DNA from 2 places in the Shewanella sp. P1-14-1 genome. Region 1 is predicted to be linked to the other one. Evidence: riboswitches for the same ligand, from Rfam matches in the RefSeq annotation. Region 1 holds a riboswitch; the other holds the start of a gene.
The links. A riboswitch is a leader RNA that binds a small molecule or an ion and turns the genes downstream of it on or off. The one in region 1 is predicted to bind lysine.
Positions count from the first base shown of each region.

Region 2: it holds a riboswitch for lysine, as region 1 does, so the genes downstream of both, lysC (lysine-sensitive aspartokinase 3) here and AN944_RS18100 (Na+/H+ antiporter NhaC family protein) in region 1, are expected to answer to the same signal.

Region 1 covers NZ_LKTL01000029.1:8,140-17,474, reverse strand. Annotated here, with positions in the region: gene AN944_RS18115 (acyl-CoA dehydrogenase C-terminal domain-containing protein) at 1-1,089, shown strand, start outside; gene AN944_RS18110 (thymidine kinase) at 1,181-1,759, opposite strand; gene AN944_RS18105 (M3 family metallopeptidase) at 2,170-4,305, shown strand; gene AN944_RS18100 (Na+/H+ antiporter NhaC family protein) at 4,443-5,999, opposite strand; lysine riboswitch at 6,076-6,296, opposite strand; gene AN944_RS18095 (electron transfer flavoprotein subunit alpha/FixB family protein) at 6,705-7,628, opposite strand; gene AN944_RS18090 (electron transfer flavoprotein subunit beta/FixA family protein) at 7,631-8,380, opposite strand; gene AN944_RS18085 (H-NS family nucleoid-associated regulatory protein) at 8,831-9,235, shown strand.
Region 2 covers NZ_LKTL01000001.1:195,948-205,282, reverse strand. Annotated here, with positions in the region: gene AN944_RS00775 (S9 family peptidase) at 1-1,097, shown strand, start outside; gene AN944_RS21595 (hypothetical protein) at 1,149-1,292, opposite strand; gene arcA (two-component system response regulator ArcA) at 1,341-2,057, opposite strand; gene AN944_RS00765 (DUF3293 domain-containing protein) at 2,740-3,174, shown strand; lysine riboswitch at 3,626-3,802, shown strand; gene lysC (lysine-sensitive aspartokinase 3) at 3,946-5,295, shown strand; gene AN944_RS00755 (succinylglutamate desuccinylase/aspartoacylase family protein) at 5,349-6,488, shown strand; gene AN944_RS00750 (site-2 protease family protein) at 6,549-7,679, opposite strand; gene AN944_RS00745 (DUF4144 family protein) at 7,779-8,159, opposite strand; gene AN944_RS00740 (DUF342 domain-containing protein) at 8,337-9,335, opposite strand, start outside.

The DNA of each region.
Region 1 (9,335 bases):
CATGTAAACGATGACGGCAGCTTAGGTGAAGCCAATCAGTTATGTGCCAGTGCGTTAGAGCACAAAATGGGGATTCATGGTAATTCAACCTGTGTCATGGTGTTTGATGGCGCTGTAGGAGAGTTGGTTGGCGAACCTCATCAAGGTCTAAAAGCCATGTTTACTATGATGAACCAAGCTCGCCTTGGCGTTGGTATTCAGGGCTTAGGCGTATCTGACATCGCTTATCAAAATGCGCTGGTTTATGCCAAAGAGCGCATTCAAGGCCGAGCGCTTTCTGGAGTTAAACAGTCACAACAAGCTGCAGACTCGATTTTAGTTCACGGTGATGTGCGTCGTATGTTGTTATCTCAAAAGTCATTCAATGAAGGAACGCGTGCATTAATGGGCCAACAGGCTTTATGGCTTGATCAGGCAGAGCGACACAGCGACCCTGTAAAAGCTAAACAAGCGGCAGCGCTTGCAGCCCTTTTTACGCCAATCGTAAAAGGGTTTGTGACCGATCAAGGCTTTAAAGCTTGTGTTGATGCTCAGCAGATTTATGGCGGACACGGCTATATTAATGAATGGGGTATGGAGCAATTTGTACGTGATATTCGAATTGCGATGATTTATGAAGGCACAAATGGCGTACAAGCACTCGATCTTGTTGGTCGTAAATTATTATCAGATAAAGGCGCAACACTGACATTATGGTCAGATATGGTTAAAGGCTTTATTGGTGAACATAGTAATAATGACGCGATGAAACCTTACCTAGCAGGGTTAATGGATGCAGCCACGGATTTAGAAAAAGCCACAGGATTTATTGCACAGTCAGCGGCTAAAAATCCCGATATGATTGGTGCAGCCTCAATGCCATATATGCAGTTATTTGGCATTAGTGCCCTTGCATGGATGTGGGCACGAATTGCAGCGACTTCAATTGCCGCCCTTGATGCAGGTACAGATGAGTCTGATTTTTATCAAGCTAAGTTAAATACAGCCGAGTTTTATATGCGATATTGGGGATGCCAAACGCGCAGTTTACGCAAGCAAGTCGAAATGAGCAGCGCGCAAATTGCAACCTTTGATGAAGCTGATTTTTAGTCTGACTCAATACAAGCAATCTATGTGAGCTTTATAAAAAAACAGCGCCTTTAGGCGCTGTTTTTGTGTTTCTGGAAATAACCTTTAATGACTAATCCCAGATGAATTCTCTAAAATGCTTACGACACACTGACTCGTAGCTTTCATTACCACCAATAGCAACCTGCTCACCTTCACGCATAGGTTTACCATTACCATCAAGACGAACGACCATATTGGCTTTGCGACCACAGTGACAAATGGTTTTTAACTCAACCAATTTATCTGCCCAAGCGAGTAGATATTGACTACCGCTGAACAGCTCCCCTTGGAAATCCGTTTTCAGGCCGTAACACAATACTGGGATATCAAGATTATCCACCACATGAGTTAATTGCTTCACTTGTTCTTTACTTAAAAACTGGGACTCATCAATTAAAATGCAGTGTAATTGCTGAGATTCAAGCTCAGCTTCAATCATGGTCGATAAATTATCGTTTGCTCCAAATACTTGAGCATCTGTTTCAATCCCTATTCTAGACGCCACTTTTCCAACACCGTATCTGTCATCAATTGACGCTGTCATAACAAGCGTATTCATGCCACGTTCACGGTAGTTATAAGATGATTGGAGAAGCGAAGTTGATTTGCCGGCATTCATTGCCGAATAATAGAAATAGAGTTGTGCCAAAACAGAAGATCCTTATTGTTATAATCGAGGTTAGTCTACCATTGAATCGATTTAGAGATAAGGCATGTGAGGATTAAATAGCGTGAACTTGCTAGCACTATTCCTTGATGATGAATCCCCTTTACCATCACAGTTAATTTGCTTTCCCTTTTGATGGTTAACTCGCCCTACTCCTTATTCGTTTCTCAAGAGAATATCGCACAAAGCCAAAGCATGGCTGATGAAAAGAATGTATTCCAAACAAGCATCCATTAACATAATTTACATTTTGCAATAAATTAGATCACAGTTTTCAAGCTCACTACCAGCACAACATATACAGGCATCACGAAACGACAAAATCTTCATATACGATTAAGAAACAATTGATAAATTGCATAAACAATTATAATTAAGGAAGTAGAAACACAATGCATAAAACAATTGTCGCTGCCGCGATTGCTGCAACACTCGCATTAAGTGGTTGTAGTCATACTCAAACAGAAAACACCACTCAGGGCGCTCAAGTGCAAACTCAAAATCCATTGATGCAAGCAAGCGTACTCCAGTACCAAGCACCTGACTTTAGTCAGCTTAATAATGAGCATTTTCAGCCAGCGCTTGAACTGGGAATTGAACAGCACCATCAAGAAATTCTCAAAATTGCTGCTAACCCTGCCTCACCGACATTTGAAAATACCATTGTCGCTATGGAAAAGAGCGGTGCATTACTCACTCGCACTTCGAGTATTTTCTATAACTTAACCGGCTCAAACAGCAACCCTGAATTACGTAAAGTACAAGGCATTATGGCGCCGAAGATGGCGGCACATTCAGACAATATTAATTTAAATCCGCAGTTATTCAGCCGTATTCAAGCAATTTATGATACTCGCAATAACAGCTCGTTAACTGCAGAAGAAGTTCGTTTAGTAGAGGTTTATCATCAGCGATTTGTGCTCGCTGGCGCCAAGCTAACTGAAGCGGAAAAACAAAAGATTCGTGAATTAAATGAAGAGCAATCAACACTCACCAATGAGTTTGCACAACGACTGTTAAGACTCAGCAAGGAAATTGCAGTAAAAGTAGACGATGAAGCCCAACTGGCAGGTTTATCACAATCCGCTATTGCAGCAGCAAAAGCAGATGCTGAAGCGGCAGGACTTAAAGGCCAATATCTACTCAATATCACCAATACCACACGCCAACCGGTTTTAGCTCAATTAGATAACCGTGAGCTGCGTCAGCAAGTTTGGGAAGCGTCAGCAAACCGTGGCTTAACGGGTGACAACGAAACCGCTTCATTAGTCGCTCGTTTAGCGCAGCTTCGTGCTAAAAAAGCCAAACTACTTGGCTTTGACACTTGGTCTGATTACCGTTTAGCCCCGCAGATGGCTAAAACGCCCGAAGCGGTTTACGACATGTTTGGCTCAATGGTGCCATCTGTGGTGGAAAACACTCAAAAAGAAGCCGCTGATATACAAGCCATGATAGATAAAACTAGCGGTAACTTTACCCTAGCACCATGGGACTGGGCATATTACGCAGAGTTAGTCCGTAAGGAAAAATATGACCTCGACTCAGCGTCTATTAAACCTTACTTTGAGTTCAATCGTGTTTTAGAAGATGGCGTATTCTTTACCCTAGAAGCATTGTACGGTGTTACATTAAAGCCACGTCCAGACTTACCGGTTTATCACCCAGACGTAAAAGCTTACGAGATGTTTGATGAAGATGGCAGTAGCATGGCTATATTCTATGCAGACTACTTTGCTCGTGAAGGTAAACGTGGTGGTGCGTGGATGAGCTCGTTTGTCGGTCAATCTGAGTTATTAAATCAAAAACCTGTCGTCGTAAATGTCATGAACATTAAAAAGGCGCCAGAAGGCCAGCCAACCTTTGTGAGCTACGATGAAGCGACGACCATGTTCCATGAAATGGGCCACGGTACTCACGGTATGTTCTCTAAAGTGAAATACCCATCTTTAGCAGGTACTGCTGTATCTCGTGATTTCGTTGAATTCCCTTCAACTTTTGAAGAGGACTGGGCTGCGCACCCTAAAGTACTTGCAAACTACGCTAAACACTACGATACAGGCAAACCTATTCCAGACGATTTACTGCAAAAGCTATTAGCTTCTCGAAGCTTTAACCAAGGCTTCGACACCTTAGAATACATGTCAGCTGCGCTGCTTGATCTAGAGTGGCATGCACTGGATGCTGACGCGCCGCTGCAAAATGTTGAAAGCTTTGAAGCTGCTGCGCTTAAAAAACATGGTGTCGACTTACCAGCAGTACCACCTCGTTACCGCTCAACTTACTTTGCTCATGCCTTCCCTGGGGGATATTCAGCTAGCTACTATGCATACATGTGGAGTGAAATTCTTGCTGCTGATGCCTTTGCTTATGTGCAAACTCAAGGTGGGCTGAATCGAGAAATCGGTATGAAGTTTAGAAAAACTATCCGTGAAGTCGGCAATAGTGTGCCGCCAATGGAAGCCTATCAAAACTTTAGAGGCCAAGCCCCTACCACTGACGGCTTGCTTGAGCGCCGTGGCTTAAAGTAACTTAGCTCTGGTTAACGAGCAAAAAAATGCCACTCAATTGAGTGGCATTTTTATTGTTAGATTTTAGCCTAAACTGGGATCTGACTTTAACAAGTCGAGCTCATATTAAGTCACAAACTAAATCCAAGTGCTTAGGACTACTTAGTGGCTATTTTTAGTCCTAAGATTGCTAATACGAACAATACAGAACACGTAATAAAGCCCATCGCAACAGAACCAGAGAAACCAAGCACGGTATAACCCACAATACTGATAACCGCTACGATTATCGCGTAAGGCAATTGTGTCATAACGTGGTCAAGATGGTGACAGCTCGCTCCTGTCGAAGACAAGATAGTGGTATCAGAAATCGGTGAACAATGGTCTCCAAATACCGCACCAGAAAGCACAGCGGCAAGCATTGGTAACATCATAGTGCTATCACTGCCCATCGCCATATCGGCAGCGATTGGTAACATAATACCAAATGTCCCCCAGCTAGTGCCGGTTGAAAATGCGGTTAAACCAGCTAATAAAAATAGCACTGCAGGCAGTAATGCAAATGGAATATTACCCGTTGCCAAGCTCGCCATGTATTTACCCGTTTCAAGCTCGCCAATCACTGACGCAATTGTCCAAGCAAATAACAAGATATAAATAGCTGGCAACATTGACTTAGCGCCAACTTTGATTCCAGTAAACATCATGCTGGTGCTAATTTTTTGCTGCATGGTTAATGCAATCGTCACCACTAGACCCACTAATGAGCCGTAAAATAATGATTCGCTGACTTCAGTGTTTTCAAATGCGCCTAAAACACTAAATGGTAAACCTTCACCCGCCAGCGCATCAGCACCGGTTGAAACCATAAAGTAAATAGTTGCCGCCACAAGCACAAAAATCGGCAGGAATAACCCCATGATTTTACCTGTATCAGCTTCTGGTAAATCAGCGGTCGCGCCTGGAGGTAACCCTTTGCTTTCGTCAAAGAGTTCGCCTTTTTGCGCATTACGCTCATGTTGGCGCATTGGGCCAATGTCTAAACCAAAGATAGCAACACACAATAAAAGTAATAGCGCAAAAATGGCATAAAAGTTCATCGGCACCATTTGTAAAAACACGCTTAAATGGCCTGTATCAGCAAAACCATGTGCCGTTAAGATACCGCCAATTAGGGCAATAATGTATGCCCCCCAGCTTGAGACTGGAGAGATAACACAAACTGGCGCAGCTGTTGAATCTAACAAGTAGGCCAGTTTTGCACGTGAAATATGGTAGCGATCAGTAATAGGACGTGCGATTGAGCCAACCACGATACTGTTGAAGTAATCGTCGATAAATACCACACAACCTAAGAACATGGTCATGAGTTTGGCGTCACGTTTATTGCGAATACGTTGGTGTGCCCAATCAGCAAACGCACGTGCTGAACCACTCACGGTAATTAAAGCGGTGATCATCCCCAGCACTACCAAGAAGCCAATAATTTGTAAATTCCAGGCATTGAGTGCGCCGTCATCCCACACTAAACTGGTGACAGTACTCACTAAGTGGCTTGCAGCTCCAGTAAAAGAGAAATCAGTCAGCAATATCACGCCAGCAATAATACCTAAACCTAATGAAAGAAGTACTTTGCGTGTAACTACTGCTAATACAATTGCCACAACAGGAGGCAAAAGAGAGAGTGCCGAATCGGCATAACTTGTTATCATCATTTATATATTTTCTTCGTTGAGTACGAATGGAGGATAACTGATAAGGCAAGACATCGCATAAAGCGAAGACAAGAATCTTTTCAGTAGCACTCCACAGTAATATCGATATCAACATCGATATCCATTGTTTTATCCTCACGGATAAAAATTACTATGACAGTGCAGCCCCTTTCGGAAACTGCCCCAGCAAATGGTATTGATCGTACCGATTCACTTCGGCACCAAATCCTTTCAAATTAAGTTATTGGTATCAACCAACTTAACCATACTGATATTTGATGCGCCTCTACTTATGTATACGACAGTTTAAATGCTTTATAAAAGCTCACTGCCGCGACACAAGACCATACAAACATAAGCACGAGGTTAATTACCAGATAAAACTAGCTTATCTTGTGAGAAATAACATCACAATCAAAAAACAACACAACACGATATCGACACCGTAACGAATTGTTAGCAAGCGAAGAATTATCCATCAATTAACGACAGTGAGATTAATATGCTTAAAAAATCTGATTATTGAATTAATTCAGATGTATTTATATCGTTCAATAGGTTTAGCAATGATAAAGCTGAAAAACAATGTCATTTAATGCGCACTGACACTAAAACAAACTATCGAATAATCACGCCATAAACTGCGACCCAAAAAAAAGGTTTTTGCCTAAAAGACAAAAACCTTTTTCTACAATCAGTTTATAATTACAAAGATTGAGTTAACTCAGGAATCGCATCAAATAAGTCTGCTTCAAGTCCATAATCAGCCACTTGGAAAATTGGCGCTTCAGGATCTTTATTGATAGCCACAATCACTTTAGAGTCTTTCATACCCGCTAAATGTTGAATAGCGCCAGATATACCGACAGCGATATACAGATCAGGAGCAACAATTTTACCTGTTTGACCGACTTGTAAATCGTTAGGAACATAGCCAGCATCAACAGCGGCACGTGAAGCGCCAACGGCAGCGGTTAGCTTGTCAGCTAATGCTTCTAGAATAGCAAAGTTCTCACCGCTACCCATGCCACGACCACCAGAAACAATCACTCCAGCGCTGCCTAATTCAGGGCGCTCAGATTCTGTGAGAGTTTGCGAAACAAAAACAGTCTTAGCTTCTGCAACAAAATCAATGTTAACCGCTTCAGCACTGCCATCGTTGCCTGCAGCATCAAATGCACTGGTACGAACCGTCATCACTTTTTTGTCATCTAAGCTTTGTACTGTCGCCAATGCAGAACCTGCATAAATAGGACGTACAAATGTGTCAGCACTCACCACATCTACGACTTCAGAAATTTGCGCAACATCTAATAATGCTGCCACACAAGGAAGTGTATCTTTACCTACACTGCTTGCTGCAGCTAGCACGTAATCGTAATCACTGGCGACATTAACAATTAACTTAGAAAGGTTTTCAGCCATTTGCGCTTCATAAGCAGCATTGTCAGCGACAAGGACTTTACTCACACCCGATAGTGCTTGTGCAGATGCAACCACAGCACCAACATGACTACCAGCAACAAGCACATGGACATCGCCGCCAATTGCGGTTGCTGCACTAACGACTTTGGCCGTGTCTAATTTTAAACTTGCGTTATCGTGTTCTGCTAATACTAAAATAGCCATAATTAGATCACCTTCGCTTCATTTTTTAACTTTTCAACAAGTTCAGCCACCGAACTCACCATGACACCTGCTTGACGTTCTGCAGGTGGCGTCACTTTAATCACATTTTGATGTGCTTTAAGGCTTACACCCAAGTCATCAATAGATAAGGTTTCAAGTGGTTTACGCTTTGCTTTCATAATATTAGGTAATGAAGCATAGCGAGGCTCATTTAAGCGTAAGTCCGCAGTCACCACCGCTGGTAACGGCATTTTTAATGTTTGTAACCCACCATCAACTTCACGAGTCACTTCAGCACTGTCAGCAGTTAATGTTAATTCAGAAGCAAATGTTGCTTGTGGCATATCAGTTAAAGCAGCAAGCATTTGGCCTGTCTGGTTATTGTCGCCATCAATTGATTGCTTACCAAAAATAATCACATCAGCTTGTTCTTTTTCTTGAACCGCTTTTAAAATTTTAGCAATTGATAACGGCACTAAATCTTCATCAGTCGTCACATGAATGGCACGGTCAGCACCCAAAGCCATTGAAGTACGTAACTGCTCTTGTACTGATTTGGCACCAATACTCACCACTACAACTTCTGTGACACTTCCCGCTTCTTTTAGTCTAACGGCTTCTTCTACCGCGATTTCACAAAATGGGTTCAAGGCCATTTTCAAATTAGCAGTATCAACATCTGTGTTATCAGCTTTTACTCTGACTTTCACATTGGCATCGACTACGCGCTTTACAGGCACCAATACTTTCATGGGATTTCCTTCTACACCTTCAATGTATGTGGATGGCACATTGGCTTCAGCCAATGCAATATGGCATAACTTTACGTCCTGTTAACGTTAACGTCAACCAAAGTCAAACACTTGTTTATATAATTTTTAGTTAAGAGACTGCTGATAAATAACTTATATATGCAAATAAAATATTACTTTTAGACTTAATTAACGCTTTTTAATTAAAATTTGCCTATTTAAAGGTTTTTTTATTTGATCCAATCAAATTTACTTTCTATTATTAAGAGCAATTCAAGTAACCGTGCTTTTTTTACTATCTTTTTTTGTTTTAACAATTTAAATAGTCGCATCAATTTACACTCTAGTTTGATAACAATTAACCAATTTAGAGTATTGATAGGTATTATTTAATCATCACAGAATTACTTGAGATACTTATTAATTAAAATCATTAGGATGCACATTGATATGAGTGACTTTTTAGAAATTTTGACACATGGTCGTCGTTTTAAAGCTGCTGTAAAAGAGTTATCACTAGATGAATTACGTGAACTTTCTACTAAGCTTGAAAAAATCATTACAGAAAGAGAAGAAGATGAAAAAGCTGAATTAGAAGCCAATGCTGAGCGTAATGCCCGCATTGCTGAAATATTAGCTCAAATTGAAAATAGCGGTTTATCAATTGAAGATTTAGGTGAAGTAACAGCAAAGCCTGCACCTAAAAAGCGTGCCCCACGCCCTGCTAAATATCAAATTGAAGTTGATGGCGAATTAATTCAATGGACTGGTCAAGGCCGCATGCCAACTGTATTTAAAAACCAAGTAGATAATGGTAAAACAATGGAAGACTTCTTAATTCCAGGTATGGAATAAGTCTTAATCTACGATATGATAAAAAGCTTACTTCGGTAAGCTTTTTTGTTATCTAGGATGAGTAAACAGTATTTCCTCGACGCCATAAGCCATGTAAACT
Region 2 (9,335 bases), on a different contig from region 1:
AATTAACCCAAGGTGATTGGGTGGTGGATGCGCTTGAACTGGTAGATGAAAGAGCAGGTTGGGTTTACTTCTCTGGTCGAAAAGATAGCGTGGTTGAGCGTCATTTATACCGAGTGCCATTAGCTGGTGGTAAAATTGAGAAGTTATCATCTCGTAGTGGCATGCATTCAGCAGTGTTTGCAGATAATAAGCCTGTGTACTTAGATTATTTTAGTAGCTTAAGTCAGCCACCACAGGTGAGTTTACATGATGAAACGGGTGAACAATTAGCTTGGGTTGAACAAAACGAAGTCACTAAAAGCCATCCTCTATATGACTTTGCTGGTTTGTGGGAAATGCCTGAGTTTGGCGAGCTTAAAGCTGAAGATGGCCAAGCATTACAGTATCGCTTATTTAAGCCTGTACCATTTGATGACAGTAAAAAGTATCCGGTAGTGGTACGTGTTTATGGTGGTCCACATGCGCAATTAGTCGTTAATAGCTGGAGTGAGGCGGATTACTTTACTCAGTATTTACTTCAACAAGGCTTTGCAGTATTTCAGCTTGATAATCGTGGCTCTGCCCATCGCGGCACAAAATTTGAGTATGTAATTTATCAAAATATGGGCGATGCGGAAGTTGAGGATCAAAAAGTCGGGGTTGATTACCTGAGAAGCTTACCGTTTGTTGACGGTGATAATATTGGTATTTATGGCCATAGTTATGGCGGGTACATGGCGCTTATGGCGCAGTTTAAAGCGCCTGATTATTTTAAAGCGGCAATCTCTGGGGCTCCGGTAACGGATTGGCGTTTATATGATACCCATTACACAGAACGTTACATGGGTCACCCAGAAAAAAATAAAAAAGGGTATGATGCAGCGAGCGTTTTACCATATGTGAAAAATTATCAATCAGGTTTGATGATGTATCACGGCATGGCCGATGACAATGTATTGTTTGAAAACAGTACGCGTGTTTATAAGGCATTGCAGGACGAAGGTAAATTATTTCAGATGATGGATTATCCAGGTTCGAAACATTCAATGCGTGGTGAGAAAGTGAGAAATCACCTTTACAAATCATTGGCTGCTTTCTTGGAAAATGAGTTGAAGTAAATGGCTGTAGTGGTACTCATTGCCCTCAATTTGATTGTGGGGGCATTGTGTTTAAAGAATTTGATAGAGTTGCTCAACAATAATCGTCGCCATTAAAGGGATGTTAGGTTTAAGGATAAGCAAGTAAGTGCGAAATGCACTTTGGCGAGATGTCATATGCTGATCATTGTAGAAACGTGACTGATAAAAAGTCATAAAAAAAGCCAAGTCATTGACTTGGCTTTTTTGTATCACTATGTGTGATTAGTCTTCTAAGTTACCGCAAAAACGATAGCCTTCACCATGGATAGTCGCGATGATTTCTGGCGTATCAGGTAAGCTTTCGAAGTGCTTACGAATACGACGGATAGTAACGTCAACAGTACGGTCATGTGGCTTAAGCTCACGGCCAGTCATTTTCATTAACAGATCTGCACGAGTTAAGATTTTGCCTGGGTTTTCAACAAAGTGAAGCATTGCACGGAATTCACTACGTGGTAGCTTGTAAGACTCACCTTGTGGGCTAACTAGAGAACGACTGTTGATTTCTAAGCTCCAACCATTGAAACGGTAGAATTCAACTGAACCTTTCTCTTCTACTTCTGCGCCAGTGCTATTAACACGAGTTAATAAGTTACGAGCACGGATAGTTAATTCGCGTGGGTTAAATGGCTTAGTGATGTAGTCATCAGCGCCAATTTCTAAACCAAGAATTTTGTCAACTTCGTTATCACGACCAGTCAAGAAAATAAGACCGATGTTGTTGATTTCACGAAGTTCACGAGCTAACAATAAACCGTTTTTACCAGGAAGATTGATATCCATAACAACAAGATTAATCTTATTATCCTGCATGGCTGTGTGCATTTCTGCGCCATCGTTTGCTTCAGTTACTACATACCCTTCTGCTTCAAAAATACTGCGCAGAGTATTACGGGTTACAGCTTCATCTTCAACAATAAGAATGTGTGGGTTTTGCATGTTATTTACCTAAATTAAAAACAATTCGATTCTAGTCATGTTGCACTAGGGCGGTGGCACTGCTTATTTATGAAAGTGCCGATAATTTTTCAATTTCACGATAGGTGTTTATCTATGTCTGCCCTGAACAAAACACGCTTCATGACTAACTACATTATATACATTCAGCTTAATACATCATTAAAGTGACATACGTGACATAAATGTGATCATAAAAAATCAATACTTAGATTGTATGCTGAGTATTAATTGACTCACAATCAGTCGAAAGATCTATTAAAACAATGATTCATAAAACTATGAGATTAGATTGCTCGTTAAAGTTCCTTGGCAAACTAATTATTGTTCTATATTTATATCATCTAAAATGTAGAACAAAATGTACAAGCTTGAAAATTTAGTAGCAATTAAACTACTGAAGTATGTAACTGCTTGTATCACTGTTAATAGTTATGTAGCAAAATCTAGCTAGTGATGATTATTGTACTCGTTTTAGGCATTTGTTAACAAATGAAATGTTAACAAATTTACTCTCTAGAATTGTTACAAAATTGGTTTTTTAGGTAAGATGTTGATTTAAAAGGTTAATATAATTATGGTTCTTGTGACTTGTATCACATGGGCTGTCACTGTAATAAAGGGTTTGCTACTGTAAACTGGGTTCAACAGAGAAAATGAAATAATGGAAAATGCAATTGAGTGCCTTTGGCACAAATATCAAGGGACACAATTCTTACTAACGCAGAGACTTGCGAATGATATTCCTTTTGCAATCGTCACTGCTCATAACCCGTTAGGGAGTATCTTAACTCCTTGTCAAAACCGTTTGCTCGACCGCCAATTACAAACCAAAATCGAACAATATAAGCGTCCATATCGCTCGCTTATTGGAGCCGCTCCCGATTTATCTCATATGGAAAAAAGCTGGGCTATCTTTATTGAAAAAGAACAAGCTTTGGAGCTTGGACGCGAGTTTAAACAGCATGCAATCTATTATGTCAATCAAGGCCGTTTGTCATTAGTTGCTTGTGGCGATGCACCTGATAAAGAAGTGATGATAGGCGATTTTATGACTCGCACTCAGGTGGTCAATGAGTTGCCTGATCTTCATGAGTAATTTATTGATTGATAAGCAGTTCCGTCAAACTGATACTGCTAGTTACCTATTATATCAACGCATTAGGGCAGCTGATAAACCCACTTTATTATAGACAAGGTTATTTATAATAGCGCTGTATTGATTTGAACTAGAAATGGCTTATGGAAGGCCGACCTATCTAAAAATGCCTTTATTCAGAGTTTGAAACTAAAACTTCCCTTATGGTCTATTTAATATAGCTAAGTACTGTATTGTTAGCATTTTACGTTAAAGTTAATGCTTGCTTTCATATCTTTAGTATCTGTAAATAAAGCTATTTTTATCAAAACCATTTAAATATCTAAGCTGATGTGATGACAGCGAGTATGAATGTCGTATATTCAGTATTCAGTTATTTAGTAATTTTATTACATTTCATAATTGACTTAGGTGGTTATTTATTGGTATTTTTCAATTTCTTCCTGAGGGAAGAAACAGAAGAGGAGCGTTAGCTAGGTAGTAAGTGCGAGGAAAACCAATTCCTAAAACCACTTATGAGGGAGATTAGCGCCGAGGTATGTCAAATGGTTGGTTTCATTTCATATCGGTCGATTAGGCTGAATCCTAACGATTGTCACCTATTCATTGGTGGAGAGCTTCTGGTGAAGATTGCTGTTTCCCTTCTTATAAGGGTGCGTTATCACTGCACCAGGCTCTTCGAACGAAGTAAGTTCGGAGTGTAATCATGTTTTTTAATCTAAGTAGTCAATTCGTATTTGTATGTCAGCCTTCAAGCGTGGAGGTGTCAGTATGAGCTTAGTTGTAGCTAAATTCGGTGGAACCTCTGTGGCAGATTACGCTGCAATGAACCGCTGCGCCGATATTATCTTAGCGAACAGACATACTCGAGTCGTTGTTGTTAGTGCATCCAGCGGCGTAACTAATTTATTGGTGGAGCTTACGCAAGCTAATGTGAATGACAAGCGTCGTTTAGCATTACTGACGCAAATTGGCCAAATTCAATATGACATTGTTGATCAGCTCGATCGTCCCCAAGATGTTGCCGCAGGTATTGATAAGTTACTTAGCCGTATGTCAGTGCTCAGTGATGCGCTTGTATTAGATCGCAGTAAAGCAATCATTGATGAACTACTTTCAATGGGAGAGCAATGTTCCTCATTGCTATTTTCTGCTGTTATTCGTGAAAAGGGCACTCCTTCAAGTGCATTTGATGTCAGACAAGTATTACGTACAGACAGCCATTTTGGCCGCGCAGAGCCGCAAATAGAGCAAATAGCATCGTTAGGTGCTGAGCATTTAGCACCACTATTAGCCAATGAAGTTATTGTTACGCAAGGTTTCATTGGCGCTGATGACCAAGGGCGCACCACTACTCTTGGCCGTGGTGGTAGTGATTATTCAGCAGCACTGTTGGCTGAGGGCTTAAAAGCTGATGCGGTAGAAATCTGGACCGATGTAGCAGGTATTTATACAACCGATCCTCGTCTTGCTCCCAATGCTAGACCAATCCCTGAAATCAGTTTTAATGAAGCCGCTGAAATGGCAACATTTGGTGCTAAAGTATTGCATCCTGCGACGATTCTTCCTGCCGTTCGACAACAAATTCAAGTGTTTGTTGGTTCAAGTAAAGCGCCAGAACAAGGCGGTACTTGGATTCGACATCAAGTAGAAAACGCTCCCGTTTACCGTGCTGTTGCATTAAGACGTGATCAAACCCTGCTTAATTTGCACAGCCTGCAAATGTTGCATGCACAAGGCTTCCTTGCTGAAACATTTGCGACATTAGCCAAGCACAAAATCTCAGTTGATCTGATTACCACTTCAGAAGTGAATGTTTCATTAACGCTCGATAAAACAGGATCAGACTCTAGCGGTCAGGGGCTATTGAGTGAATCATTACTGCAGGAGTTATCACAGCATTGTCGAGTTCGTGTTGAAGATAAATTGGCGTTAGTGGCTATTATTGGTAATAAAATTGCCTCAACAGCAGGGATTTGTAGCCGTGTTTTCTCAGTATTAGAAAAGCACAATGTGCGAATGATTTGTCAAGGCGCAAGCCCGCATAACTTATGTGTATTAGTAGCAGAGTCTGAAGCGGCAGATGTGGTCAATTCATTGCACCAAAATTTATTTGAATAATAGGAAGTGTTCACCAAGTAACAATGCTTGGAACATATGAGGCTAAAGAATATATGACAGAAGCGAATCGCACCTCCAACGCTCACGTATCTACAGTTCAATTAGGTGAATTGGCTACTGGCCAAGCGCTAACAGCTCCTATTTATACGTTTAAAGGAAGTGATAGTGCTGCACCATCTGTCTATATTCAAGCTAATGTTCATGGCGCAGAAGTGCAAGGTAACGCGGTAATTCATCAGTTGATGACGCTATTAGAAGGCCATCAAATCTTAGGTGATATACATTGTGTTCCTTTAGCTAACCCATTGGGGATTAATCAAAAAAGTGGTGAGTTTACTCTTGGGCGATTTGATCCTATTACGGGAGTGAACTGGAATAGAGAATATTTTGAACATGCCGCAATAGTGGCAGACATTCCTAATTGGTATCAAGCAAACAAGGCTTTATCAAATAATGAATTGTTCGCCGCATTTCGAGTGTTATTAGCACAAAGCTGTCAGCAACGTTTAAATAACTCTTGGGGAATTAGCACGGGGCATCAACTCGCGGTGACACTGCAATCGATGGCGCATCAAGCGGATATTGTATTGGATTTACATACCGGCCCTAAGTCTGCAAAACATCTATATTGCCCAGAGTATGATGTCGCATCTGCGGCTTATTTCTCAATTCCTTATTCATTGGTTATTCCTAATGAGTTTGGCGGTGCTATGGATGAGGCTGCATTTTACCCGTGGTGGCAGCTCCAACGCTTTTGTGCGCGTCAAGGGAGACATTTTGACGTCCCCGTAGCGGCGTTTACGCTTGAATTGGCGAGTCAAGAGCGTGTCGATATGGCTGATGCAGAACTCGATGCGATGGGGATCTTGGCGTACTTAAGTCATAGAGGTGTGATCGCAGAAAAAGTGCAACCTGCACCAATGAAGCGTTGGGGATGTGATTTAGCTAACTATAAAAAATTCCATGCACCAAAAGCTGGATTAGTGGAGTATTGCGCAGAGGTAGGACAACCTTTGAAAGCTGGTGAGCCGTTAGTGACCCTTTTACGACTTGATCAATACGGAACAGAGAATGCCATGACGACAATCAGTTTACCTTGTGATTGCGTTCCTGTACTGCATTTTGCCTCAGCTTCTGTGCATCAAGGGACAGAGCTTTATAAGGTAATGACCAAGGTTTTTGAGATCAGTTAATGGTGAGTCGCTGGCATTAGCAATGATATTGCATACTGCCAGCGATAGCATGTTGAAGTATTAACTCTTTAAAATTTCAAGCGGCATAGCCAGCATCTCGTCGCCTGAAGCTGCAAAATACCAAATAATAGCGATAAGTAGACCAACCGTTAAAAAGTACCAAACCGTTGAGAAAATTTGCCCATACCTATCTAAGGGCAACAGGTGACTTTGGTGTCGAGTTTTCCACTCAAATACAATCTCTAAACTACCAATTAGCAACAAGAACCCTAATAAAGCCAGCCCCAAGCTATAACTGATAAACACGCCTATTGCCGCTCCAGCGATACAGGCTATTAACCCTACCATGCTGTTCATCGAAAAAGTGATGCTTTTAAGAATATGGCCGCCATCTAAGGGTAAAATCGGCAGTAGATTAAACAGATTTAGTAAGGCGTTAAAACTGGCTAAACCTGCAAAAAAGATATTGCCGGTGATCCAATAAGCGACCATGCAGGCTATTGACATCAAGAGGCCAAATGTTGGCCCCATGATAGAGATGACGACATTTTGCCATCGAGTATTTATTCGCTCATCACTGACAGCTAAACCGCCCATGAATGGGATAAGGTAAATCCCTTTGGTTTTCATACCAAAGTGCTTCATGGCTTTAATATGGCCATATTCGTGAACAACCAGACAGGCAATTAATGCTAGTGCAAATTCAATTGAGAATAGCCATGAATAGGCCGCGACACTTGCCGCAGCGAGCATAGCTTTGACAACTTTGGCACTTTTTAATAGCTTGAACCCAAGTGAGGCTAAGCCAATCATACTGAATTTTTGCGTTTTAACAGGAGCGACTTCAGGCACTTGTTGTTCGATATCTTTAGTATTTCTCTGCCCTTGAGCGACTGTGTCATTATCAACCAAAATCGTGTAGTTAATGATAAAAGGCTGCCATTGGACATCAGCCTCTACTCTTACTTTTACAATGGTTTTACTGGTTTCAGTAATAATGTCATCAGTCGTTGCTCCTGCCATTGAAGCGGGGCGCGATAATTCGAATTCGTGCACATTGAAAGCCTGGTTATCTGCTGATGCCGATTTTTGAGAGACTAATTGATTATCCCAATAAAGTTGTTGCCAACCGGCCATAGAGCCTTCTAATCGTAGACGTTTGCCAAGGCATTCTATATTCAGCAGTTCCATATTTTTTGCTGTTCCATTGTTGTGTGATGAGTCATGATGAGTGAAGTAGCGATAGTGAAATTGCTAGGCATTTTGCCCGATAGGTTGCAGTGACTCAAGCTAAATAGATTCAAGATATGCCACAGTGTCGATACCTTGCTTGATATCCGTAAGCACCAGTTTGGCACTGCAGCAATGACCATTAAGGGTTGCATGTGTGCGTACGTATTGAATAAAGGTCACTAAATCTATGGGTTGCTGGCTTGCTCTAAGTTGTGGTAATGCCGCTGTTGGGTGATTAGTCTGATGTTGTTGAAGGTGAGCTTGCGCCTCGATAACAATATCGAATGTAGAGCCCTTGCTATCTAATAACCTATCGTTACTACCTATGAGGTGCAGTTGTAAACAACAATACTCTAGCCAGTCAGTCTGATTAGCGAGGTAAATGAGCTCTTCACTTGCTTGCTGTTTTATAATTGCTGGCCAACAAATCGCTAGCATCGAATTCTTCTCTAATGGTCAATAAATTCAGTCAACTTGTTAACTGTTTCCTAAGTACGATTTTTAGTAAAAAACGATTAGGTTTCTCACGTTGAATGTTTTATAAGTTGCTGTTTGATAGCAACAATTATCATGCTAATTGCTGCATTAGCTGATCCCGAACGGCCAAGTTAGAAATTAATGGCTACCATAATCGAAACTGATTTCATTATGGAGGTTTTTAACATGACAAGGGCCATGTTCACGCTGGGTGCGATTTTGCGCTGGGCCAATATGAATCTCTACATTGGCAAAGATGTGTTTCTCTGCTTGCACAAAATATTTACTGTAATAGCCATCCACTTCTTGCTGAAGTTGCTTACATTCTGCTTCAGCTTTCGCACGGCGATTGGCGATTTCTTTTTTCTCATCAAGCATCATTTTCACTTGCTCAATCATTCCCGCATCTGTTTGCCACTCCGTTTTAGGAGGCAGCTTTCTCAAGCGAGACTCGATATCTAATCCTGCGACAACAAGCTGCTTAGCTTGGTCATCACTGGCTTTAGCCTCAGCTTTGAGCTCAGTTTGATCCATGGCGCAATAAAGCTCAGTCTTAGTGCCAGCCGTTGCGCCAAAGGCTACAGCCTTAATGCCTTTTTTAGCGGTTGCTCGCCCACCGACAAGATCGCCTCTTCTGGCATTAGGATCGCTAACGGTAATGACATTGTCTGAGACTGAATGGCTATGAAGCAGTTGTTTAGTGACTAAGATGTCACTTTTGGCGGTTAAATTGGAATATTGCACAAACTGAGCACAGATTTGGCCACGGGCAGTAATATGGGTACTTAACTCATGCTCTTTAATTTGTCGGCCAATGACTCCTTTACTGACAATTACATCGCCTTGGGCTTCAAGGCTAGCTGAGTCTACAAACCCCATAACAGTAATGTCACCAGTGCTTTTTACTTTCATCCCCTCGTGGACATCGCCTGTGATTAAGACACTACCTTCAAAATCAACATGGCCGTATTTTACGTCAACATCTTTAATTTGCAGCACATCATCTACTTGCATACCTTTTGGTGTTTCAACAGGTTGACCAGATACTGTTGCGACAAGTTGGTTGGTATCGCTATTTAATAATTCAGTGCCATTACCAGGCTTCATTTGCAGATCTTTGCCCTCAATCTGCATGAT